One region of the Mesorhizobium sp. B1-1-7 genome, then DNA from elsewhere that is predicted to be linked to it. Evidence: riboswitches for the same ligand, from Rfam matches in the RefSeq annotation. Region 1 holds a riboswitch; each other region holds the start of a gene.
The links. Region 1 has a riboswitch for cobalamin ahead of FJ978_RS08325 (DUF1636 family protein). Riboswitches for the same ligand answer to the same signal wherever they lie in the genome.

Region 1 (5,898 bases):
CCGCCATTGACCAAAGTGGCGCCGGCGAAAGCCGAGTTGTCCGAGGCCAGAACCACTGTTCCCAAGCCGTCCTTGACGAAATTTCCGGCGCCCGAGAGCGCGCCGGCATAGCTCGCATTGGCTGTTTGGTCGAAGGTGAACGAGGCGCCGGCGCCGATCGAGACATCGCCGCCGAAGCGCTCGGCCGCCGCGACGAGGCCGCCTTGGTCGATGGTCCAGTCCAGCAGCGACGTGCCTGAAAGGGTCAGCGTGCCGGCACCATCCTTCACCATCGCGCCGGTGCCGGAGATATCGCCGGCAAAGCTGGCGTCCATCGACTGGTCGAAGACGACCGTGCCGGCATTGCCGATGTCGCCCCGGATCGAGGCTGCATTGCCGACAAGCGTGCCGGCATTGACGATGTTGCCGCCCGTGTAGCTGTTGGACAAGTTGGTGACGTTGAGGGTACCCAAGCCGTCCTTGACCAGCGTGCCGGCGCCGGTCACCTGCCCGGTAAGGTCCAGTTGCGTGCCTCCGGGCCGTTTCAAAGCCGCCATTGCCATTGAGCTGGACATTGCGGGCAGTGGAAAAGCTGGCGGTCGTGCGCAACGTGCCGCCGCCGAAACTGAGATTGCCCGAAGTCGCGCCGAGATTGCCGTCGGCGGCCACTTGAAGTGTCCCGGCGTTGATCACCGTGCCGCCGCTATAGGTGTTGGCGCCGGTCAGGATCGTCGTTCCGCTGCCGATCTGGCTGACCGAGCCAGTGCCGCTGATAACGCCGCCATAGGTCAGCGCGTCGCTGCGGTTGAAGGCGAGCATGCCGGCGTTGGTGACGTCGCCGATGATCGAGCCGCTGGTGCCACCATTTCCCAGTTGCAGCGTGCCTTGCTGGATATCCCAGTTGGTGGTCGCCGTGCCATTGCCTGTCAGCATCCAGGTGCTGGCGCCCGTCTTCTGGAAGGTGTCGAAATTCCGGTATTGGGCCGCCGCGCCGATGGCCGAGACATCGAAACTGCCGTCAGCCGTGCCGCCCAGGCGCAGGATGTCGTTGGTACCGAGCGCGCTGCCGACGATATTCCCCTGAATGACCGACGTGGCCCATAGCTCCAGCGTGGCCTTGCTTGTCGCCGTCGCGCCGAACTGAATTGCATTGGTCTGGCCAATGCCGGCCTGGATGAGGCCGCTGTTGACGACGGCCAGGTTTGTTGTGCCGTTGCTGTCGATCGCCGCCGCGCCGTTTCCACCTTCCAACGTTCCGGCATTGGTAATCGATTGCAACTGGCTTCCACGGCCCCGGATGGCAACGTTGCCCACATTGACGCCAGTCAAGTCCGAACCGCCGGTAATCGTACCGTTGTTGACCACCGTGGCAGCACCAGCAAGGCCGTTCAGATAGAGCCCCATGCCGGCGCCCGTGCCCTGGCTGTTACCACCTTGCACCGTGCTGTTGTTGATGAACGACCCACCATTGTTGAGCGATACGCCAGCCGCTGAGTTGTTCGCGCTGCCTGTATATGCCAGGCTCGCACCACCACTGATCGTACCGTTGTTGATCAGGTCCGCACCATTGCCCACAACGACGCCTATGCCGCCTGCTTGTCCACTGACACTTGCGGTTCCGCCCGTGACCGAACCGTTGTTCACGACCTGGCCGCTGCTTCCGGCCAGGCTGTTCACGTAAAGCCCAGTTCCAGGAAAAATTGAGCCCGACGAACCGCCGCCAACAAGGGTGCCGTTGATGGTCAGCGAGCCGGCGCCGGGGAAACTGCCGGAAAAAGTAATGCTGCCCGCGGTGGGAGGCGAGGCGACCCCGGACAGAACGAAACCCTGAGTGTCGATGATCAGCGGTTTGGTGGGCATGGGCATGCCCGTGGGCGAAACCGCGAAGTTGCCTGTCAGCGTGATCGTGGCGTTGGGATCGGCGTCGGCGTTAGCCGCTGCGATCGCGGCGCGAAGCGAGCCATCGCTGTTGGCGACGTAGTTGCCCGCGATCGCCTGGCGCGGCGCCACCCCGGCAACGACCAGCACTGCCAGGGAAGCCCCCGCCAAAAACCGCCCGCGCGCCGCAGTCAAAACCCCGCCGCGCGCGTGAACCCGTCCCACCATGCCTTCGCCCCTAATTCCAGATGCCCGAACGCAGCATGAATGCTACCGCCCGGCAATCCGTCTATAGTCCAGAGGACTACCAAAACGCTAAGAATGTTGTGCAACTGCAACTATATAGCGGTGAGGATAAAATTTATATTTGTAGTATCTAAATTAGCCCATAAAACTATACAGGGGAGGCGGGCCTGCGGTGGCATTGATCGAGGGATCGCTTGGCCGGCCCTCTCTGCCGGCAGACGTCTCGGCTTTCCAGACAATAGGGGTTGACATTATCCGCAAATATCGCTTCTAACGTAATGTTATTACATTAATAAACAGCATCGCAAAAACCCGTTGCGGTGCGATCGATGGAAATCTACGGTGGGTGCGTGATGGTCCCCGCGCCGAAAGGCAAGGGGTGAAAAGGGAACACGGTGAGATCCCCGGAAAGGGGTCGAGACCGTGGCTGCCCCCGCAACTGTAAGCGGTGAGCACGATCCGAAATGCCACTGGCCGGCAAGGCTGGGAAGGCAGGATCGAGCCGAGACCCGCGAGCCAGGAGACCTGCCATCACGGAGTTGACCGGACGGGGTGTGCCGGGAGGAGACGTGGACGTCGGTCTTGTCGGCCGGCTCGCCAGCATCCTTCCGTCGCCTATCGAGAAAGACGGAAAGTTGGACGGCGCCATCGATCCCATTCATCCCCCGCATCGCATCATCGTGTGCACGCTTTGCCGCGGCGCCCCGAGTGGGATCAGGTCGGGCGAAAGCCTGTACATCCTGCGCTCCCGGCTCTCGGCCCCTGCGGTGGCGCGTGGTTTCACGGTCGAGGGCGTCGAGTGCATGGCGGGCTGCGCGCGGCCGCTGACGGTGGCCTTCCAGGCGCCGGGCAAGGCCGCCTATCTCTTCGGCTCCATCGACGCCCAGGCCGACGCCGGCGATCTCGTGCGGTTCGCCAGCCTCTATGCCTCGCTCGCCGACGGCTGGTGCAACTCCGGGCAACGTCCGCCGCGACTGGCTGGCAAGACCGTGGCCCGCATCCCGGGCACGCCTGCGGAGGGAAACCGATGACACCGCTCCTCGAAGCGCGCGATCTGGGCGCGACGGCGAACGGCCGGGACCTGGTCCAGTCGGCCAGCCTGTCGGTGGCATCGGGCGATCGCCTCGCCATCATCGGCCCCAACGGTGCCGGCAAGACCACGCTGCTGCGCATGCTGTCGGGCATGCTCAGGCCCAGTTCCGGGGAGGTGAAGCTTGGCGGCCGGCGCCTGGACAGGATTTCGGCCGCCGAGCGCGCGCTGCACATCGCCGTCGTCGGCCAGACCGACCAGCCGGATCCGCGGCTCGCGGTAATCGACTATGTCGAACTTGGCCGCGTCCCGCATGCCGGCTTGAGGCGCAGGAGCGAGGAACGCGACATCGTCGTTGACGCGCTGCGCCGGACCGGCCTGTTGCCGCTGCTTGGCCGCACCATCGGCTCGCTGTCGGGCGGCGAGCGCCAACGCTCTCAGCTTGCCCGCGCCATCGCCCAGCAACCGAAGGTCTTGTTCCTCGACGAGCCGACCAACCATCTCGACCCGCGCGCCCGTGGCGAATTGCTCGAACTCGTCGCCGGCTTCGGCATGACGGTGATCGCGGTGCTGCACGATCTGGCGTTGGTGGCGCCCTTCGCCACCAGGGTCGCGGTGATGAACGAAGCCCGGCTGCATGCGCTGGCGGCACCGCGCGAAGCGCTGACCCAGCAGCTGATCCGCGAGATCTTCGGCGTCGACGTGTTTCGCCTGCGCCACCCCACCGAGGACCGCGAACTGACGGTGTTCGACGTTCCGAACCGCGCCGCGCCGCCGTCCTGATCGAAGCCCATCCCTCATCCAAACCTGTTCAACCAAGGAGCAAAATCCGTGAAACGTCTCGCTATGTCGCTCTTCTTCTCGCTGCTGGCCTCGACGGCCTTGGCCTTTCCCGTCACGGTCGACAGCTGTGGCAAGCCGCTGACCTTCGACGCGCCGCCCAAGCGCGCCGTCATCCAGGATCTCAACATGGCCGAGATGGCCTTCGCGCTGAAGCTGCAGCCGTCGATCGTCGGCCTGACCGGCATCACCGGATGGTACAAGGTCGGTCCCGAATTCAAGGCCGAGCAGGGCTCCATCCCGGAACTGGCGCCAAAATACCCGACGCTCGAAAACCTGGTCGCCGCCGAGCCCGATTTCTTTTTTGCCGGCTGGTACTACGGCATGAAGCCGGGTGGCGAGGTGACGCCCGACACGCTGGCTCCGCGCGGCATCAAGACGCTTGTGCTGACCGAAAGCTGCGTCCATCTCGACAAGAGCAGGCCCGCCGCCTCGATGGACCTGCTCTATGGCGACGTCGAAAAGCTGGGCAAGATCTTCGGCAAGGAAGCCGACGCGGAAAAGCTCGTCTCCGGCTGGAAGGCACAACTGGCCGATATCACCGCGAAAGTCGGCAGCGCCAAGGCAACGCGGGTGTTCCTCTACGATTCCGGTGAGGACAAGCCGTTCACCGCCGGGAAATTCGCCATCCCGAGCGCCATGATCACCGCGGCCGGCGGCGACAACATCATGGCCGACATGGACACCAGCTGGGGCAACACGGACTGGGAAACGGTGGCGTCGCGCAACCCGCAATTCCTCATCCTGCTCGACTACCAGGATGGCGGCGGCTACAGGAAGCTGCTCGATTTCCTTAAAGAACACCCGGCGATGAAGGAGACGGACGCGGTCAAAAACGAGCGCTTCGTGGCGCTGCGCTATGCCGAACTGACGCCCGGACCGGCAAACATCGAGGCGATCGGCAAGATCGCCAGGGCGATGCATCCGGAAGCGTTCTGATGCATCTTGCGCTTACGCATAAATCCGGCGCGCTTTCGGGGCACAAGGCATTCACGCTGGCCACGGCGGCGGGCGCGGTGGCGATGGCGGCCCTGGTGCTGCTGTCGATCGCCTATGGGTCGACGCTGATACCCATGAGGGATGTCATTGCCGCACTTGGCCATGCCATCGGGCTGGAGGAACATTCGGTATCGGGCCCGATCGGCAAGATCGTCGTCGATCTCAGGTTGCCGCGTACGATCCTGGCGATCTGTGTCGGCGGGGGCCTGGGCATCGTCGGTGCGCTTTTGCAGACGGTGACCCGCAACGATCTAGCCGATCCTTTCCTGTTCGGCCTGTCGTCGGGAGCCGCGGCAGGCGCGGTTTCCGTCATCACCGTCTTTGGCGACAGTTTCGGCATCTGGACCTTGCCGGTCGCGGCTTTCACCGGCGGCATACTGGCGGCCTGTATCGTCCTGCTGCTGGTCGCGCGGGTGCGGGGGCAGGGCCCGGAGCGGCTGATCCTCGCCGGCCTTGCCGTCTCCTTCATGTTCACCGCATTGACCAACTATTTGGTCTTTGCCGGAGACCAGCGCGCGGCCCATTCGGTGCTGTTCTGGACGATGGGCGGGCTTGGGCTGGCGCGCTGGGACAATGTCTGGCTGGCTGCGGTGGGCGCCGGCACGATTGCGGTTTACGGGCTCTGGAACCACCGCCGGCTGGACGCTTTCCTGGCCGGTGAAAGCGCCGCCGAGAGCCTTGGCGTGCCGGTGGCGCGGATGCGCAGGGCGACATTTCTCGTCGCCGCCTTCTCGACGGCAATCCTGGTCTCGGTCGCCGGCGTCGTCGGCTTTGTCGGGCTGATGATCCCGCATCTGTCGCGCCCGCTGGCCGGTCCCTTGCATCTGCGCCTGATCGCGAGCTGCGCGCTGTTCGGGGCGGTGCTCTTGCTGGCAAGCGATCTCCTGGCCCGGACCTTGCTGCCGCCGCAGGAACTGCCCATCGGC
Region 2 (5,898 bases), on a different contig from region 1:
GTACGAGTTGTCGGTCGAAGTCACGGCAGGCTGGTTGGCGCCATTGGAGCCATAGTTGTCGCTGCCGGCGAAAGCGCCGCCGGAAACGGCCAGGACGGCGGCGGCAGCAAGGATGATCTTCTTCATTTCAAGTCTCCTGAATTTTGATGAATTTTTGAGTTCGCCAGGACGGCGGGCAAGCCGCCGTCAACTGGCGATCAGCCGTTAGTGGTTACCGAAGAGGTTGTGGTCGGCACCCTGGACAGGCGTCTGAGCAGCCGGTTCCGACTTCTTGACCGAAGCGGTGTACGAGCTGTCGACGGCAGTGGCTGCAGGGGTCGCATTCGAACCGTAATGGTCCGAACTATAATGGTCGCTACCAGCGAAGGCGCTGCCGGAAATGGCCAGAAGGGCGGCGGCAGTGAGAATGATCTTTTTCATTTTGGGTACTCCAGTATTTTTCCGTCCGTCTAGCGGCGTGTCTTGGGATGAAATCGCGTCGTTCGGACAGCCCCGATGTGGGAAAGCCAGATGGTCGTTTCCAATCACGAAGTTGTTCCGCGTGGACCATGAATCCACCACTTGAAATTGTACCACCGGCTTCCACATCAATTTTTTTCTTTTTGATATCAATCGATTAGATAAGACCAAGGGAGCCATCACCAACTGTGTCGGAGGCCCAGCGTTCACAACGTCCTGCACGCACCGTCAACAGAAACGAACCGTTCGGTTCGATTTTAGACTCCGCTAATAGTCACTTTTCGAAACTGTTAACCTTTTTTGGCTCCGGCCAAGGATCAAAAAACAACGTTTGGCGTGCTGGCGACGAGCCGGTTTCAAAGGTCGCGATCCTTGTCCAGACGACTTGCATGCGTGTCGCGCCGCATGGATGCGATGTCGTTTTCATGCCGACGCCGCGATGCGTGCCGTGATTAGATCACGCCATCTCAGGTGCCGCTTCGTGACGACGGAGTGGAGAATTGGGAAGCCGGTCAGAATCCGGCGCTGCCCCCGCAACGGTGGTGGAGTTCAAGTCGCAACGGGAGACCACTGGGCGAAAGCCTGGGAAGGTGTCGCGATGGTCCGCAAGGACGACTCCAGAGCCCGGAAACCAGCCCGAGATTGCTAGAACTCGACTGATCGCGGTGGGCGGTCAAGGGGCGGATGATGCATGCCCGGCTGGCGCCGGCCTGCGTCCGATCCTTCCTCCATCACCACCAGTTCAGTCCTTGGATATGAGGACAGGACATGGATGCTCGCAACGACATGCTGAGGCTCTTGAACAGCCGCAGACAGGGCTTTTCGCTGGAACAGCCCTTTTACACCGATCCGGACTACTTCAAGCTCGACATGGAGCTGATCTGGTATCGCGACTGGCTGTTCATCGGCCATGATTGCGAGTTGCCCAGGCCAGGCAGCTTCATCACCGTGCAGATCGGCGACTATCCGGTCGTGCTGGTGCGCGATCAGCAGGGCAAGATCAACGCCTTCCACAATTCCTGCCGCCATCGCGGCAGCCGCGTCTGCAATACCGACAAGGGCATGGCCGCCAAACTAGTCTGCCCCTACCACCAGTGGACCTATGAGCTGGATGGCCGCCTGCTGTTCGCCCGCCAGATGGCCGAGGGTTTCGACAAGAGCCAGTTCGGGCTGAAGCCGGTCGCCTGCGAAAGCGTCGCCGGCTATATCTTCATCTGCCTGGCGAAGGAGCCGGCCGACTTCGCGCCGATGCGGGCGATGATCGAACCCTACCTCAAGCCGCACCGGCTCGGCGAGGCGAAGATCGCCTTCGAGAGCACGATCATCGAGAAGGGCAACTGGAAGCTCGTCTGGGAAAACAACCGCGAGTGCTATCATTGCGCGGGCAATCACCCGGAATTGTGCAAGACATTCCCGGAAGCACCGACCGTGACCGGCGTGCAGGGCGCCGACAGCGATCCGGAGATGCTGGCGCACTGGGCGAAATGCGAGGCGGCCGGCCTGCCGAGCAAGTTCCGCATCGATCCGGCCGGACAGTATCGCGCCACCCGTGCGCCGCTGCTGCGCGATGCCGTCAGCTACACGATGAACGGCAAGCGGGCGGTGAGGAAGAACCTCTCCGACAGCGTCTCGGCCGACCGCATCGGCACCTTGATGCACTATCACTACCCGACGACATGGAACCATATCCTCATCGACCATGCCGTGACCTTCCGCGTGCTGCCGATCAGCGCCACGGAAACCGCCGTGACGACCAAATGGCTGGTCCACAAGGATGCGGTCGAGGGCGTCGACTACGATCTCGCCGAACTCACCCATGTGTGGACCGAGACCAACGACCAGGACCGCCGCATCGTCGAGGAGAACGCCTTCGGCATCCTGTCGCCGGCCTATGAGCCCGGCCCCTATTCGGAGTTGCACGAGGGAGGCGTCATCCAGTTCGTCGACTGGTACGCCCGCTTCATCGGTCCGCGCCTTGCCGAAGACGAAAAGCCGGCGCTGCGCAGCGTCGCGTGAGCTCATGTTGCCCAAACACGACATGAGCAGGGCAAGAAGGACCAGAGGATGAATGCGATGACGGATCTTGGCCTCTATCGCCATCTCGACCAGATGGCGCCGTGGAACGACCGGCTCCAGGTGCTGGAAGTGATCGGCGTCAGCGATGAGGCGCCCGACGTGAAGACCTTCACCTTCCGGTCCGACAACCAGACCTGGTTCCGCTACAAGCCGGGCCAGTTCGTGACGCTGGAGCTGCCGACATCGGATGGGCCGCTGATGCGCACCTACACGCTGTCATCGTCACCGTCGCGGCCATTCTCGATCGCGGTGACGGTAAAGGCGCAGGCCGGCAGCATCGGGACGCGCTGGATGTTCGACCATCTGGTGCCCGGCTCGCACGTCAAGGCCTATGGGCCGGCAGGCGACTTCTCGCTGCACAGCCATCCGGCGGCCAAATATCTGTTCATCTCGGCCGGTTCGGGCGTGACACCGATGATGTCGATGCTGCGCTGGCTGAACGATTGCGCGCCCTGGACCGATGTCGGCTTCGTCAACTGCGCGCGGCGCCCGGAAGAGATCATCTTCCGAAAGGAGCTCGAACTGCTCGGCGGCCATATGCCCGGCCTGTCGCTCGGCTTCATGATCGAGGAGCGGTCGAGCCGCGAGGGCTGGTACGGCCATATGGGCCGCATCGACGCGATCCGGCTGCCATTGCTGGCGCCGGATTTCCGCGAGCGCGAAATCTTCTGCTGCGGCCCCGATCCCTTCATGCGCGCCGTGCGCGGCATGCTTGAAGCCGCCGGCTTCGACATGACGCAATACCATCAGGAGAGCTTTGCGGTCCCTGCCGTGGAGGAGGTCCCGGCGCCGTTCGCGGCGCCCGCGGAAGGCGGCACGGTTGTTCCGTTCGAAGCGGCAACGCCAATCCGCTTCTCGCTTTCGGAGGTCGACGCCGAATGCGTCGCCGGCCAGACGGTGCTGCAGACGGCGCGCGCTTCGGGCGTGCGGATTCCCGCCGCCTGCGAATTCGGCCTGTGCGGAACCTGCAAGGTGAAGAAGGTCTCCGGCCATGTCGAGATGAGCCACAATGGCGGCATCCTCGATCATGAGATCGACGACGGCTTCATCCTGGCCTGTTGCTCCAAGCCGCTGTCGGCACTGGAAATCGAGGCGTAGTCGGCAGGCAGGGCCTGCGGTCGCGCTCGCCGGGCCTGCGGGCATCTTGCCAAAAACCCTGCAAATGGTTAGACGCCTCTACAACGGTAGGGTTGACCGTGAGGGCCGACGATCATCTGCGCGGCCTGCTTCGGCGGGGAGCAAACATGAGACAATCCGGCATCTATGCCATAGCGAGCAAGGACATCGTCTTTGAATCCTTCGACGGCGAAGCCGTCGTTCTCGACCTGACGACGGGCAAATATTTCGGCTTCTCGGATTCAGGCAGCAGGCTTTGGGATGCGCTGTCGTCCGGCGTGCCTGCCTCCGAACTGGTCGGCGCCGCAACGGCAGCCGGTGCGCTGGGTGCCGCCGAGATTGACGGCTTTGTTTCACAATTGCTCGAATTCGGCTTGCTGGCGGCCGTGACCGATGCCGCGGCAAGACCGGTTCCCAGCGAATTGCTGGCTCAGCTTGCGGGTGCCAGCGAGCCCCTCAAGGTCGATATCCATGACGACCTCGCCGATCTCATCGTCGTTGACCCCATCCACGAGGTCGAGGAACCCCTCGGTTGGCCCGCGGTGAAGCAGGCCCCCTGAGCACGCGCATCAGGCAGTCTCGTCGCTGGACGGCGTCGGAACAGGCAAACCATGCCGAAAGTCACTCTCGAGAACCTGGCGGACTACGCACGTCATGTACTGGTGCAGGCCGAAAGCAGCGCCACGCATTATCCGCTGACGCGCAAGGTGGGCCTGCCGCATCTCGAGCTGACCGCGCATCTGAGTGCCGGCGCGTTGGCGGATGCCGTCGTTCATGGCTTTGTCGCAGCCCCGGGCAACCGAGCAGCTGCCGATACCTGCCGCATCTTCGTCGCGCATCCCGGCGTGGATGGCATCGCGGCGCCGGCCAGTTGGGGCCAAGGACCCTTCACGCAGCATGCCTTCGCCAGCCGGCTGGCGGAAGCCGGACTGCGCGGCAACCATTTCCACGACCTGGATTTCTGGCAGTTCTACGACCCCGATCGCCGTCTGGGCGTGCAACTGATGACGGCCGATGACAGGTTCCCGCCTTGGGAGCCGGGGGCGCCGCTCCGCCCCTTCCTGCATTGGGAATATGCGGCGCGCGGCATGCGGCTGGCCCATGCGGGCACGCTGGGTGTCGGCGGCAAGGGAATTCTGCTCGCCGGATCGGGCGGCGCCGGCAAATCGGGAACGGTTGTCGCCGGCCTGCTCAACGGGCTCGACAGTGTCGGCGACGACTATGTGCTGATCGACCTTGCCAACGGGCCGACCGCGCATCCGTTGTTTGCCACGCTCAAACAGGATCCCGAAGGTTTCGGGCGGCTGGGCTTGAAACACCGGCTGAAGTCCTACGGTCTGCTCAACTGGCAAGGCAAGCACCAGTTCCGCATCGATGATATCGCGGCACGGCCAATACCCGCGCGGCTGGACATCGTCGCGTTGATGGTGCCTCATATCAGCGGGGGCGAGGCAAGTTCGATCATGCCCGTGTCGCGCAAGGCGGCAATGATTGCACTGGCGCCGTCCGGCATCTCGCAAATGCCTGGCGAGCGCGAGAGCGGCTTTCGCTTTTTCAGCGACCTCACCCGGCAGCTGCCATGCTACCAGCTCTCGCTGGGGACGCGCCCACAGGAGATCGCCGGCACGATTTCGGATTTCATCATGCGGAGCAACGCGTGAGATTGAGCGTCATCATGCCCGTCTACAACCGCGAGCACTATGTTGTTGCGGCCTTGCGATCGCTGCTCAGGCAGCGGGACGATGCCGAGCTCGATGTCATCGTCGTCGATGACGGGTCGACGGATGGCACCGCGGACACCGTCCGCGCCGTCATGCGGGAAGCATCGTGCATCCGGCTTTTCCACCAGGCCCACCAGGGTGTGGCAAGTGCGCGCAACACCGGCCTTGGCCAATTGCAGCCGCAGACGCAATTCGTATCGTTCCTGGACTCCGATGACATCTCGCCAGCCGGACGCTTCAAGGCCGACCTCGTCCATTTCAAAGCCGATCCGAGCCTGGACCTGACCTATTCCCTGATGATGATGGTCGAAGATCTCGACGACGAGATGCTGGAGCCGACCCCTGGCAGCCGCCGCAAGATCGCCCGAGGGCTTTCCTTGGCGGCAGGAACATTCAGCAGGAGGCTTATCGACCGGATCGGCAGCTTTGACGAGGCATTCCGTCAGGCCGAAGATACAGATTACCTGCTGCGCGTCTTTGAGAGCGGCCCCAGATTCGTGATGCCAGACACCATTGCGCTCTACTA
Region 3 (5,898 bases), on a different contig from region 1:
CCGATATCGACATTGCGCTGCTTGAAGATGCGGTTGCCGGTCAGCAGCTTGTCGAGATCGTCGAGCGACTTCAGGAACGGGTCGATCCACTTGCCGATATCCTCGACCAGCTGGCGCGGCAGGTCCTGGTGGACGCCGCCGGGGCGGAAATAGGCGGCATGCATGCGCGAGCCGGAGGCGCGCTCATAGAACACCATCAGCTTTTCGCGCTCGACGAAGCCCCACAGCGGCGGCGTCAGCGCGCCGACGTCCATCGCCTGCGTCGTCACATTGAGGATATGCGACATGATGCGGCCGATTTCGCAGTAGAGCACGCGGATCAACTGGCCGCGCCTCGGCACCTCGATGCCAAGCAGACGCTCGGCAGCCAGCGCAAAGGCATGCTCCTGGTTCATCGGCGCGCAATAATCGAGCCGGTCGAGATAAGGAACCGCCTGCAGATAGGTCTTGGCCTCGATCAGCTTTTCCGTGCCGCGATGCAGGAGCCCGATATGCGGATCGACGCGATCGACGACTTCGCCGTCGAGTTCGAGAACAAGGCGCAAAACGCCGTGCGCCGCAGGGTGTTGCGGTCCAAAGTTGATGTTGAAATTGCGGACGGAGGTTTCAGCCATTTACTGCTTTGCCTTCTCGTCACCCGGCAGCACGTAGTCCGTACCTTCCCACGGGGACAAAAAATCGAAATTGCGGAATTCTTGCTTGAGCTCGACCGGCTCGTAGATGACGCGCTTGGCTTCGTCGTCGTAACGCACTTCGACAAAACCGGTCAGCGGGAAATCCTTGCGCAGCGGATGGCCTTCGAAGCCGTAGTCGGTCAACAGGCGGCGCAGATCGGGATGGCCCGAGAACAGCACGCCATAGAGATCGTAGGTCTCGCGCTCGAACCAGTCGGCACCAGGAAAGACGCCGGTGATCGACGGCACCATCGTCTCCTCGTCGGCCTGCACCTTGACGCGGATGCGCACATTCTGCCTCGGCGACAATAGATGATAGACGACGTCGAAGCGCTTGGCCCGCGACGGATAATCGGCACCGCAGACATCGATGATAGAAATGAACTGGCAGCGTGCGTCGTCGCGAAGGAAGGTTACCACCTCGACCAGGTTTTGCGGCTCGACGTGAACGGTAAGCTCGCCATAGGCAAGCACCGCGTCACTGAAGCGGCCAGGCAGCTTCTCGCCGAGATAGGTCGACAGTTCGCTAAGGGATGCGGCCATGGATTTACCGTTCGATAGTGCCGGTGCGGCGGATCTTCTTCTGCAGCAGAAGAATGCCGTAGAGCAGGGCTTCGGCGCTCGGCGGGCAGCCGGGCACATAGATGTCCACCGGCACGACGCGGTCGCAGCCGCGCACCACCGAATAGGAATAGTGATAGTAGCCGCCGCCATTGGCGCAGGAGCCCATCGATATGACGTAGCGTGGCTCCGGCATCTGGTCGTAGACCTTGCGCAGCGCCGGCGCCATCTTGTTGGTCAGCGTGCCGGCGACGATCATGATGTCGGACTGGCGCGGCGACGCGCGCGGCGCGACGCCGAACCGCTCCGAGTCATAACGCGGCATCGAGGTATGGATCATCTCGACCGCGCAGCACGCCAGACCGAAGGTCATGAACATCAGCGAGCCGCTGCGCGCCCAGGTGATCAGCGCCTCGGTCGAGGTGACCAGGAAACCCTTGTCGGCAAGCTCGTTGTTGATTTCGAGGAAGAAGGGATCGTCCTGTCCCACCGGCTTGCCGGTGTTGGGATCGATGATACCCTTGGGCTTCGGCGCGACGAGGGTGCCTGAACTGTCGTTCAATCCCATTCCAGCGCTCCTTTTTTCCATTCATAGGCAAAGCCGATGGTCAGCACTGCCAAAAACACCATCATCGACCAGAAACCGAGCATGCCGATCTTCGAGAAGGACACCGCCCAGGGAAACAGGAAGGCCACTTCCAGGTCGAAGATGATGAACAGGATCGACACCAGGTAGAAGCGGATGTCGAATTTCATGCGGGCGTCGTCGAACGAGTTGAAACCGCACTCGTAGGCGGAAAGCTTTTCGGGATCGGGGTTGCGGTACGCCACCAGGAACGGTGCGGCCAGCAGCGCCAGGCCGACGACCAGCGCCACGCCGATGAACAGGACGATGGGCAGGTACGAACTGAGAAGTGCGTTCATGCAGCGGCTTTCCGTTGGCGCCAATCCATTTTGATTACAGCACCGGACCTTAATGCGGAAGCGTGACAGTTTAACCGCTGAACCGTTTTAAGGGGCCTATGCTGCAACGCGGCGAGGGTTAGCGCAGCACTTCCAGCGAAGCAAGTCAAACCTTGTTCAAAAGGCGGTGCTGGACGGCATATACGGAGAAACTGGTCCGATACGCTCCTGTTCGATTTCCTTCGCTTTCTACTCCACTTATCTCTCCTGACATGGATGCCGCCAAAACCCTGCTAGCATGGGCAGGAATCACCCATCAAACGACGGTCATCGAGTTACAAGAGTCGCATCCGAATGAAGGAAAAGATCTCGCTTGCCACCGCCCGGCGCATCGCGCTCGCCGCTCAAGGCTTTCTCGACCCCCGCCCCAATGGCACGCCCGACCGCCGTCATTTCGCCCGCGTTCTGTCCCGCACCGGCCTGCTGCAGATCGATTCCGTCAGCGCGGTGGTGCGCGCGCATTATATGCCGCTCTATTCGCGCCTTGGCCCCTACCCGCTCGCTCTGCTCGACAACGCCGCCGTCACCCGCAAGCGCACGGTGTTCGAATACTGGGCGCACGAGGCCTCCTTCCTGCCGGTGGAGACCTGGCCGCTGATGCGCTGGCGCATGCAGCGCGCCGAGCAAGGCAAAGAGATGTATTTGGGGCTGGCCAAATGGGGCCGTGAGCACGCCGCCTATATAGAAGAGATCTACCGCGAGGTCGTCGCGCGCGGCCCGATCGCCGCTTCGGCGTTGGAAGGCCAGAAAGGCTCGGGCGGCTGGTGGGGCTGGAGCCATGCCAAGCATGCCTTCGAATGGCTGTTCTGGGCCGGGCGCATCACCACGGCGCACCGCCGCGGATTCGAGCGCTTCTATGACCTGCCCGAGCGCGTGCTGCCGCAGGCGATCCTCGATCTGCCCGTACCGGCCGCCGAGGACGCGCACCGCGAATTGCTGCGCATCTCCGCCCGCGCCCATGGCGTGGCGACATCAGGCGATTTGCGAGATTATTTCCGCCTGTCCCCCGCCGACATGAAGGGCCGCCTGGAGGAATTGGTCGAACTCGGTGAGCTGCTGCCTGTGCGCGTCGAAGGCTGGGATAAGCCCGCTTACCTGCACAAGGATGCACGTCTGCCCAGGAAAATCGACGCCCGTGCCTTGCTGGCCCCGTTCGATCCTGTGGTCTTCGAACGCTCGCGCTCGGAACGGCTGTTCGATTTTCACTACCGCATCGAGATCTACACGCCGGCCGAAAAGCGCCAATATGGCTACTACGTCCTGCCCTTCCTGCTCGGCGACAGGATCGTGGCGCGCGTCGACCTCAAGGCCGATCGGCCGGCGAGTGTGCTACGCGTCCACGCGGCCTATGCCGAGCCCAAGGCGCCAGCGGAAACCGCCGCCCAGCTTTTCGAGGAATTGAAGCAAATGCAGGGCTGGCTCGGGCTTGAGCGCATGGAAGTGACGCCCGCTGGCGACCTCGGACAGTCACTTGCCGACATCGCCATGTCGTAGGCCCGCGTTGACAGTCCTGCCCGCAACAGCCTAAATCCGCTCCAGACGGTCTCTTCTCTTCAATGAGAGGGGCTAAGAGGGAATGCGGTGCGGGATGAAAATCTCAAATCCGCGGCTGTCCCCGCAACTGTAAGCGACGAGCCAAGGCCGAAAGCCACTGGGAATTCCCGGGAAGGCGGCTAACCAAGGCGATGACCCGCGAGCCAGGAGACCTGCCGTCTGCGACAACATAATCCGATCGCCCGGCGGGTTTCCGGGCAAGGAGCCCGGTTTTTGGACCAGAACAGCAGTTTTTCGGCTGGCACAGCGGACAATTCGTCCGCCGACAGCGATGCCTTGGCCGGCGTCACCGTGATCGTCTGCGCCTCGTGCCGTGACGAAACCGGTTCCGACGCCCACCCCCGCGCCGGCGAACTGCTGGCTGAGGATACGCGCAACGCCGCCTCGGGCGAAGATATCCGCGTCCGCACCGTCGAATGCCTCGGCAATTGCAAGCGCCGGCTGAGCGCCGCGATCCTGCGCGATGGCTGTTGGAGCTATGTCTTCGGCGATCTGACCACGACCAGCGGCGCCGACCTTGTCGCCGGCGCAAAGCTCTTCGCCACTTCCACCGACGGCCTCATCCCATGGCGTGGCCGGCCCGATAGCCTCAAGCGCGGCCTCGTTGCTCGCATCCCTCCTCTCGACATGCTGAAGGACTGACCATGACCGCTCCAGATTCGTCCGCCAACCTTTCCCGCGTTCCCTGCACCGTCGTCACCGGCTTTCTCGGCGCCGGCAAGACGACGCTCGTCCGCCATCTCCTGGAAAACGCCGGCGGCAAACGCATTGCCATCATCGTCAATGAGTTCGGCGACATCGGCATCGACGGCGAGATTTTGAAGGGCTGCGGCATCGACACCTGCCCGGAGGAAAACATCGTCGAACTGGCCAATGGCTGCATCTGCTGCACCGTGGCCGACGATTTCGTGCCGGCGCTCGACCAGATCCTGGCGCTGTCGCCGAAGGTCGACCACATCCTGATCGAGACCTCGGGCCTCGCTCTGCCCAAGCCGCTGGTCCAGGCGTTTCAGTGGCCGACGGTGAAAAGCCGCGTCACGGTCGACGGCGTGATCGCCGTGGTCGATGGCCCGGCGCTGGCCGAAGGCCGCGTCGCCAACGACATGGACGCGCTGCAGGCGCAGCGCGCTCAGGATGAGAGCCTCGACCATGACGACCCGGTTGAGGAAGTGTTCGAGGACCAGATCGCCTGCGCCGACCTGATCATCCTGTCGAAGAGCGACCTGATGGACGCCGCAGGCTCAGCCCGCGCCAATGCCATCATCAACGAACACTCCGCCCGCGCCGTGAAGATCGTGCCGACCTCGCATGGCAAGGTCGATCCCTCCGTGCTGCTCGGTCTCGGCCTCGCCGTCGAGGACGACATCGAGAACCGCAAATCCCATCATGACGGTGCGTTCGACCACGAGCATGACGACTTCGACACCTTCATCGTCGACATTCCGTCGATCGCCAATCCCGACGAGCTGGCAAAGCGCGTCGCCAACGCCGCCGAGCAGGAAAACGTGCTGCGCGTCAAAGGTTTCGTCGAGGTCGGCGGCAAGCCGATGCGGCTCTTGCTGCAGGCCGTCGGCCCGCGCGTCAATCATTACTATGACCGCGCCTGGACGGCCGAGGACGATCGTCGTTCGCGCCTTGTGGTCATCGGTCTCAAGGGGCTGAATCGCCCGGCGATCGAACGCATACTCGCCGGCTGATCTCGGACACGGGCCGCGATGCATATCCTCACCACGACCTCCGCCTCGCTCGACGACCTCGCCGAGCCGGTCGATCTGCGGCAGACGCCGGCGGATATCGTGGCGCTTTCCTTCACCGACAGCGACCTCGCCGGACTGGCGGCGGCATGGAAGGCCGATGCCGGCCGCCTGCCTTCGATGCGGCTCGCCGCACTGCGCGACCTGCGCCATCCCATGTCTGTCGACCTCTGGATCGACAGTGTCGCCCGCCACGCCAAGATCATCCTGGTGCGCATACTCGGCGGGTACGACTGGTGGCGCTACGGCTGCGACCAGCTTGCCGCGACCGCCCGCGCGCACGGCATAAAACTGGCGCTGCTGCCGGGTGAGAGCCACGACGAGGATCTCAGGCTGATCGAAGCCTCGACGCTGCCGCGCGAGGAGTTGGATAGCCTGCTCGGCTATTTCCG
Region 4 (5,898 bases), on a different contig from region 1:
TCAGCCGGTCATCCGGCGTGTCGAAGACATAGTGCAGCGCCACCGTCAGTTCGACCACGCCAAGGCCGGCGCCAAGGTGGCCGCCGGTGCGAGACACGGCGTCGATCAGTTCGAGGCGAAGCTCGGACGCAAGCTGAGGCAGCTCGCTCTCGGCAAGCGCGCGCAGATCCGCCGGAATGCGGACCTTGTCGAGAAGCGGCGTCTGCGGCGTTGCGTTCACGGGTGCTCGGGCTTTCTGTTCAACGGCGGGATAGGCCGCCGGCCGGCGAAAGTAAATGCGTGTCAGCGACGCGGATCAATCAGGTCCCCTCGCCGATCTTCTTCAGCCTTCCGGCAACGGAATAAACTCTTCCTCATCTCCTGGAACGATATCGAAGCGGCCCGTCTTCCATTCCTGCTTGGCCTGTTCGATGCGCTCCTTGGACGACGAGACGAAATTCCACCAGATATACCGCTTCGAACCGAGCGAGGCGCCGCCGAACAGCATGAAATGCGCACCGGTTTGCGACGATACGATGATCTCATCGCCGGGACGGAACACCAGCAGACGCTCCGCCGGGAAGACGTCGCCCGAAATCGAGACCTCGCCTTCAAGCGTATAGACGGCGCGTTCTTCGGCATCGGGCGGGATTTTCACACTGGCGCCCGGCGCAAGCCTGAGATCGGCGTAGAGCGTCTCGGAGTCGGTCCTCACCGGGGAGCGCAGTCCCTGGAAATCGCCGATGACGACGCGGCCGCTGACGCCTTCGGCGTCGATATCGGGAAGCCGCAAGACAGCGGTGTTCTCGAACACCGGGGCCACCTCTTCCTTGTCGTCCGGCAGCGCCAGCCACGTCTGCAGGCCGGAGATGGACATCGGCGCGCCGCGCAGTTCTTCGGGCGTGCGCTCGGAGTGCACGATGCCGCGGCCGGCGGTCATCAGGTTCACGTCGCCGGGCTGGATCACCATTTCGGTGCCGAGGGAATCACGATGGCGGATCTTGCCGTCGAACAGATAGGTCACCGTCGACAGGCCTATATGCGGATGCGGGCGGACATCGAGCGCCTGGCCGGCGCGCAGGATCGCCGGTCCCATGCGGTCGAAGAAGATGAACGGACCGACCAGCCGTCTCTTGGCGGTCGGCAAGGCGCGGCGGACTTCAAAGCCGCCAATGTCCTTGGCATTCGGGATGACCATCAGCTCGATCTGGTCGCTTGCGAAGGCGTCGCCGGCTTCGGGATCCTCCCCGGGGAAGAAGCTCATGAACTCTCCTTGTCGGCGGCCAAGGACCGCCCTGGCCACATCAGGCGAAGCGGATCGCCGCCTTTGCCCGCAGTTTGGCCGCAACCTCTTCGCGATTGCGCGGATGCTGGTTGGTTTCAAGCGAATCGAGAAGCTCGCGTGCCGATGCCGCGATAGCTTCGACCGCATGGTCGAACGCGTGCTGGTTCTGCTTCGAGGGCCGCGTCGTTCCGCTCAGCTTGCGGACGAACTGAAGTGCCGCGTCGCGGACTTCGTCGTTGGTTGCCGGCGGATCAAAATTGAACAGGGTCTTGATGTTTCTGCACATCGCTTCCGTATCTCCTCTTGTCCTGGAGCCGTTTCAATCGGGACGAACTCTAATCCTCAAACATGATCGTGTCCAAAAACCGGTGAGACCGCGCTCCAAGAGCGGTTCACCCTATCTCTTTGTTTTAACGCAATTCCGGACGGAAAACCGTCTCACACTTTTCCTGGAATTGCTCTAGTCCGCGTCGAGCGGCTCCGTCCCGACTGGCTTGCCGTCGCGCGACAGCCTGATCTTCTCGACCTTGTCCTCGGCGGCCTTCAACAGCCGGTCGCAATGCACCTTCAACGCCTCGCCGCGCTCATAGATCTTGATCGACTGGTCGAGCGGTACGTCGCCGCGCTCCAGATCATCGACGATCTTCTCCAGCGCGTCGAGTGCCTGTTCGAAGCTCATCGCCTTGACGTCTTCGTTGGTCTCACCAGCCATCATTCATCCTTTCATCAGTCGCCCGACATGGGCGGCGACCGAAAATGCCAATCCCTGCAGATCGTAGCCGCCCTCGAGCAGGCTGACGAGCCGGTTGCGGCTGTGGCGCGCGGCGCGCTGCATCAGCTGGCCGGTCGCCCAATCGAAATCGTCCTCGGTCAGGTTGATCTCGGCCAGCGGGTCGCGGTGGTGCGCATCGAAGCCCGCGGAAATGATGATCAAATCCGGCGCGAAATTGTCGAGCGCCGGCAGCACGCGCGACAGGAAGGCGTCGCGAAATACCTCACTGCCGGTCTGCGGCGCAAGCGGCGCGTTGACGATGTTGCCGGCGCCGGTCTCGTCCTTCGCGCCGGTGCCGGGGTAGAGCGGCATCTGATGCGTGGAGCAATAGAGCACCGAAGGATCGTCCCAGAAAATGTCCTGCGTGCCGTTGCCGTGATGCACGTCCCAGTCGACGACCGCGACGCGTTCGACGCCATGCTTCTTCTGTGCATAACGCGCGGCGATGGCCGCCGTGTTGAAGAGGCAGAAGCCCATGGCCGTGGTTTTTTCGGCATGGTGGCCAGGGGGCCGCGCTGCGACGAACACATTGTCGGCGCGGCCCTCAAAGACATCGTCGACGGCCGCATTGGCGGCGCCGATCGCCGCGATCGCAGCTTGCCAGCTCTTCGGGCTGGCGGTGGTGTCGGCATCGATGCGGGCGATGCCTTGGTCAGGGATGGCGGCGCGCACGCGGGCGACGAAATCGGCGGGATGCGCGTAGAGGATGGTGGCCTCGTCACCTTCCGGCGCCTTGACACGATCGAGTGCGGCGAAGGCCTCGTCGTCGAGCACCCGCTCGATGGCGCGCAAGCGGTCCGGCCGCTCGGGGTGGCCAGGCGGCGTGATGTGTTCGAGGAAGATCGGATGCGTGTAGAGACGAGTGGCCATGCTCCCTATCTAGTGCCCCGGCGCCGCGATGGCCATGCATCGCGGCTCGATCGCTGGGGAAAATCACGCCTGCGTCCATTGGCGTCGCTGCGGGGATTGGCGCCCTGGGCGGTTCGGCGTAAGGTCGCGGACACTGCCTGGTGCCCGCCGCAAGCGGGAGAATCGGGAACACGGTTGAATTCCGTGGCGTGCCCAACGCTGTGAGGGGGACCGCGCCGGTAAATGCCACTGTCGATGACGGGAAGGCATCGGACGCGGGTTGATCCCAAGCCAGAAGACCGGCCTGGCAGACATCGTCATCCGCATGGTCAGGCGGCTGGCATCGATAGCAATCGCAAGGGGACAAGCGATGCCGGAACACATGACCGCTCCTGGTAGCGACGGATTTGACCAGATGGCGCGAGACGCGGTCTACCGCGCCATGTTCACGCGGCGTGACGTGCGCAGCCATTTCCTGCCCGACGCGCTCGACGACGAGGTGCTGGCGCGGCTGCTGCTTGCCGCCCACCACGCGCCGTCGGTCGGCTTCATGCAGCCGTGGAACTTCATCGTCATCCGCGATGCCGCACGGCGCGCGGAAGTGCGCGACCTGTTCCTCGCCGCGCGCGAACAGGAACTTCCGGCCATCGAACAGGAAAGGCAGGCGCTCTACCGCAAGCTCAAGCTGGAAGGCATCTGCGAAAGCGCGCTCAACATCTGCATCACCTGCGACCGGCAGCGGTCGAAGGGTTCGCCGCTGGGACGCTGGCACAATCCGGAAATGGACCTCTACAGCACGGTCTGCGCGGTGCAGAATTTCTGGCTGGCGGCGCGCGCCGAGGGCGTCGGCGTCGGCTGGGTCAGCATCATCGAGTCGCAAGCGCTGAAGAGCCTGCTGGCTATTCCCGATCACGTGACGCCGGTCGCCTATCTCTGCGTCGGCCGGGTCTCCGAATTCGCGCCGAAACCGGACCTCGAAACCCATGGCTGGGGCCGACGCCTGCCGCTGCCCGAACTGATCAAGAGCGAGACTTTTTGCGGTCAGGGCGAGGTGCGGCTCAAATCGACGGTTGCACGCCTCAACGCCGTCAATGCCGCGCCGGCAAGCCCGGCCGATCAGCGTGTCGCGCCCGCCGTATCCCAGCGCGAGCCGCCGAAGGAGGCCAGCGCCTTGTCCTTGAGTTCCCTGAATTTCGACGATGCCTCGGAGAGCCGAGCGTCCCAGGCGGGATCGGGCACCTGGCCCTCAATGGTCTTGAAATAGACCTGCATCAGGCAAGCGATGGCGAAGGGCTCGATGAAAGCCGCCTTGAACGCCCAGGCAAAGACGATGGCGAGCACGAAGGCCCAACCAGCCAGTTGCCCCGGCATGATGAAGAGAATTGCGGCGGCAGGAGCCAGCATAGCCAAGAAGATGACGAAAGAGACGCCCCACATGATGACTGCCAGCCAGACGGCGTTCTTGACCATGGTCTTGCCGTTCTGGGCGTAGAGCACCACGCCTTGGCGCGCTGTCTCGAAGGGCGAGGACGAATTGATGCGGATATTGTAGCCGAGGATGATCTCGTCGACATAGGTCAGCGATAGGCGGATCACCGTGTTGATGAAGGAGACCAGGCCGCTCAGGCCCGGAATCGGCAGGAAGGCGGCAATGCCGCCAAGCAGGCCGGTGATGGCGCGGATGGCGCCCTTGACCAATTGGTCGACGACGAAAAGGATGTTGGCCTCGGCGAACCGCTCGGTCACGACTTGCCTGGCATAGGCGATCTGGTCCTGGCCGCCGGGAACGTCCTGGCCGTCAATCAGATGGACCATGACGGCGATATGGCCGGCCTTGACGACATAGAGGATGTATTCGCGGATCCAGTAGACGGCGATCGAGACGATGCCGAAGCCGACCACGCCGCCCCATAGGGCAAAGGACATCGGCCCGTCGGGATCTGTGGAGATATGGCCGACGCCATAGCCGACCGAGGCACCGGTGCCGGTCGCCATGATGTAGGCCAGCGTGATGCCGAAATAGACGATCATGCGAAAGACAATGAAGGGCCAGGTCCGCATCATGATGGACACCGACCTGCCGATATCGAAATCCCACATGCCCCGAATCCCCTCAGAGATGGCTGGGGAGGATGCGCTCAACCCGAAGATTGTCAATCGTGGGCGTATCCCGGACCGCGGACGGGATATCAGTTCGGCTGCGAACCCGGTTTCCTGAGCAGGCCTTCGAGCAGTTGCTTGAACGCCACCACCACCTTCCTCGATGTCGCCTCGGGATCGTTCGAATTGGCGATCCGCTGCGCCGCCTGGCTGCTGGCGCCGTTGATCAGCCGTGCGGCGGTTTCGGGGTCGACGCTCGGGACGACCACCCCCTCCCCTTGCAGCGCGGCAAGATGATCGGTCATTGAGCCGACGCAGGCATTGGCATTCGACCATTGTGCCGGATCCCCCAGCACGGCCGGGCCGTCGCGGAACATGATGCGCTGGATCTCCGGCTCCAGCGCCATCTCGATATAGGTCGTGCACTCGTCGACGAAGTGTTGCCAGCGGTTCGGCGCTCTCGATGCGACCTCATTCACCCGAGCCGCCATCTCGGCGTCGATTTCGGCGATGACCGCCTCCAGCAACCCCTTCTTGTCTCCGAAGTGATGATAGAGAGCGCCGCGCGTCAGCCCGGCCGACGCGGTGAAATCATCCATGGACGCCTCGGCGTAGCCGATGGTGCCGAAGGCCTGGCGGGCCGCGGCGATCAGCTTGGCGCGCGTCTCGGCGATCATCTCCTTGCGTGGTTTGTGCATTCCGGCTGGCCCTATTCACATACGTCTCGTATGCCAATTGACATACGCGACGTATGGTCTATCTAACACTCATACGCCTCGTATGTAATTGTCGAATTGTCCTTTGTCGAGGAACAGCATCATGCAGAACCCCTATTCGGAAATCTTTCGCGCCCCTGGCGCCAAGGGCTTTGCAACTGCCGGCTTCATGGCGCGCTTGCCGATCGCCATGGCTC

Region 2: another riboswitch for cobalamin. It lies ahead of FJ978_RS22080 (aromatic ring-hydroxylating dioxygenase subunit alpha); the one in region 1 lies ahead of FJ978_RS08325 (DUF1636 family protein).
Region 3: another riboswitch for cobalamin. It lies ahead of FJ978_RS28575 (DUF1636 family protein); the one in region 1 lies ahead of FJ978_RS08325 (DUF1636 family protein).
Region 4: another riboswitch for cobalamin. It lies ahead of bluB (5,6-dimethylbenzimidazole synthase); the one in region 1 lies ahead of FJ978_RS08325 (DUF1636 family protein).

The regions. Positions count from the first base shown of each region.
Region 1 covers NZ_VFWQ01000004.1:242,293-248,190, reverse strand. The annotation lists gene FJ978_RS08340 (autotransporter outer membrane beta-barrel domain-containing protein) at 1-527, opposite strand, end outside; gene FJ978_RS33110 (hypothetical protein) at 508-1,083, shown strand; gene FJ978_RS32730 (hypothetical protein) at 1,811-1,960, shown strand; cobalamin riboswitch at 2,441-2,651, shown strand; gene FJ978_RS08325 (DUF1636 family protein) at 2,673-3,134, shown strand; gene FJ978_RS08320 (ABC transporter ATP-binding protein) at 3,131-3,916, shown strand; gene FJ978_RS08315 (ABC transporter substrate-binding protein) at 3,965-4,912, shown strand; gene FJ978_RS08310 (iron ABC transporter permease) at 4,912-5,898, shown strand, end outside.
Region 2 covers NZ_VFWQ01000013.1:89-5,986, forward strand. The annotation lists gene FJ978_RS22070 (DUF680 domain-containing protein) at 1-126, opposite strand, end outside; gene FJ978_RS22075 (DUF680 domain-containing protein) at 205-420, opposite strand; cobalamin riboswitch at 912-1,114, shown strand; gene FJ978_RS22080 (aromatic ring-hydroxylating dioxygenase subunit alpha) at 1,228-2,475, shown strand; gene FJ978_RS22085 (hybrid-cluster NAD(P)-dependent oxidoreductase) at 2,533-3,633, shown strand; gene FJ978_RS22090 (PqqD family peptide modification chaperone) at 3,780-4,211, shown strand; gene FJ978_RS22095 (serine kinase) at 4,263-5,312, shown strand; gene FJ978_RS22100 (glycosyltransferase) at 5,309-5,898, shown strand, end outside.
Region 3 covers NZ_VFWQ01000021.1:95,491-101,388, forward strand. The annotation lists gene FJ978_RS28550 (NADH-quinone oxidoreductase subunit D) at 1-614, opposite strand, end outside; gene FJ978_RS28555 (NADH-quinone oxidoreductase subunit C) at 615-1,217, opposite strand; gene FJ978_RS28560 (NADH-quinone oxidoreductase subunit B) at 1,222-1,803, opposite strand; gene FJ978_RS28565 (NADH-quinone oxidoreductase subunit A) at 1,794-2,159, opposite strand; gene FJ978_RS28570 (winged helix-turn-helix domain-containing protein) at 2,493-3,692, shown strand; cobalamin riboswitch at 3,722-3,927, shown strand; gene FJ978_RS28575 (DUF1636 family protein) at 3,966-4,394, shown strand; gene cobW (cobalamin biosynthesis protein CobW) at 4,397-5,449, shown strand; partial or broken gene FJ978_RS28585 (cobaltochelatase subunit CobN) at 5,468-5,898, shown strand, end outside.
Region 4 covers NZ_VFWQ01000014.1:101,041-106,938, forward strand. The annotation lists gene dxs (1-deoxy-D-xylulose-5-phosphate synthase) at 1-220, opposite strand, end outside; gene FJ978_RS23600 (pirin family protein) at 323-1,243, opposite strand; gene FJ978_RS23605 (DUF2277 domain-containing protein) at 1,284-1,550, opposite strand; gene FJ978_RS23610 (exodeoxyribonuclease VII small subunit) at 1,725-1,976, opposite strand; gene FJ978_RS23615 (histone deacetylase family protein) at 1,980-2,906, opposite strand; cobalamin riboswitch at 3,028-3,208, shown strand; partial or broken gene bluB (5,6-dimethylbenzimidazole synthase) at 3,256-3,936, shown strand; gene FJ978_RS23625 (hypothetical protein) at 4,002-4,985, opposite strand; gene FJ978_RS23630 (TetR/AcrR family transcriptional regulator) at 5,075-5,683, opposite strand; gene FJ978_RS23635 (MFS transporter) at 5,805-5,898, shown strand, end outside.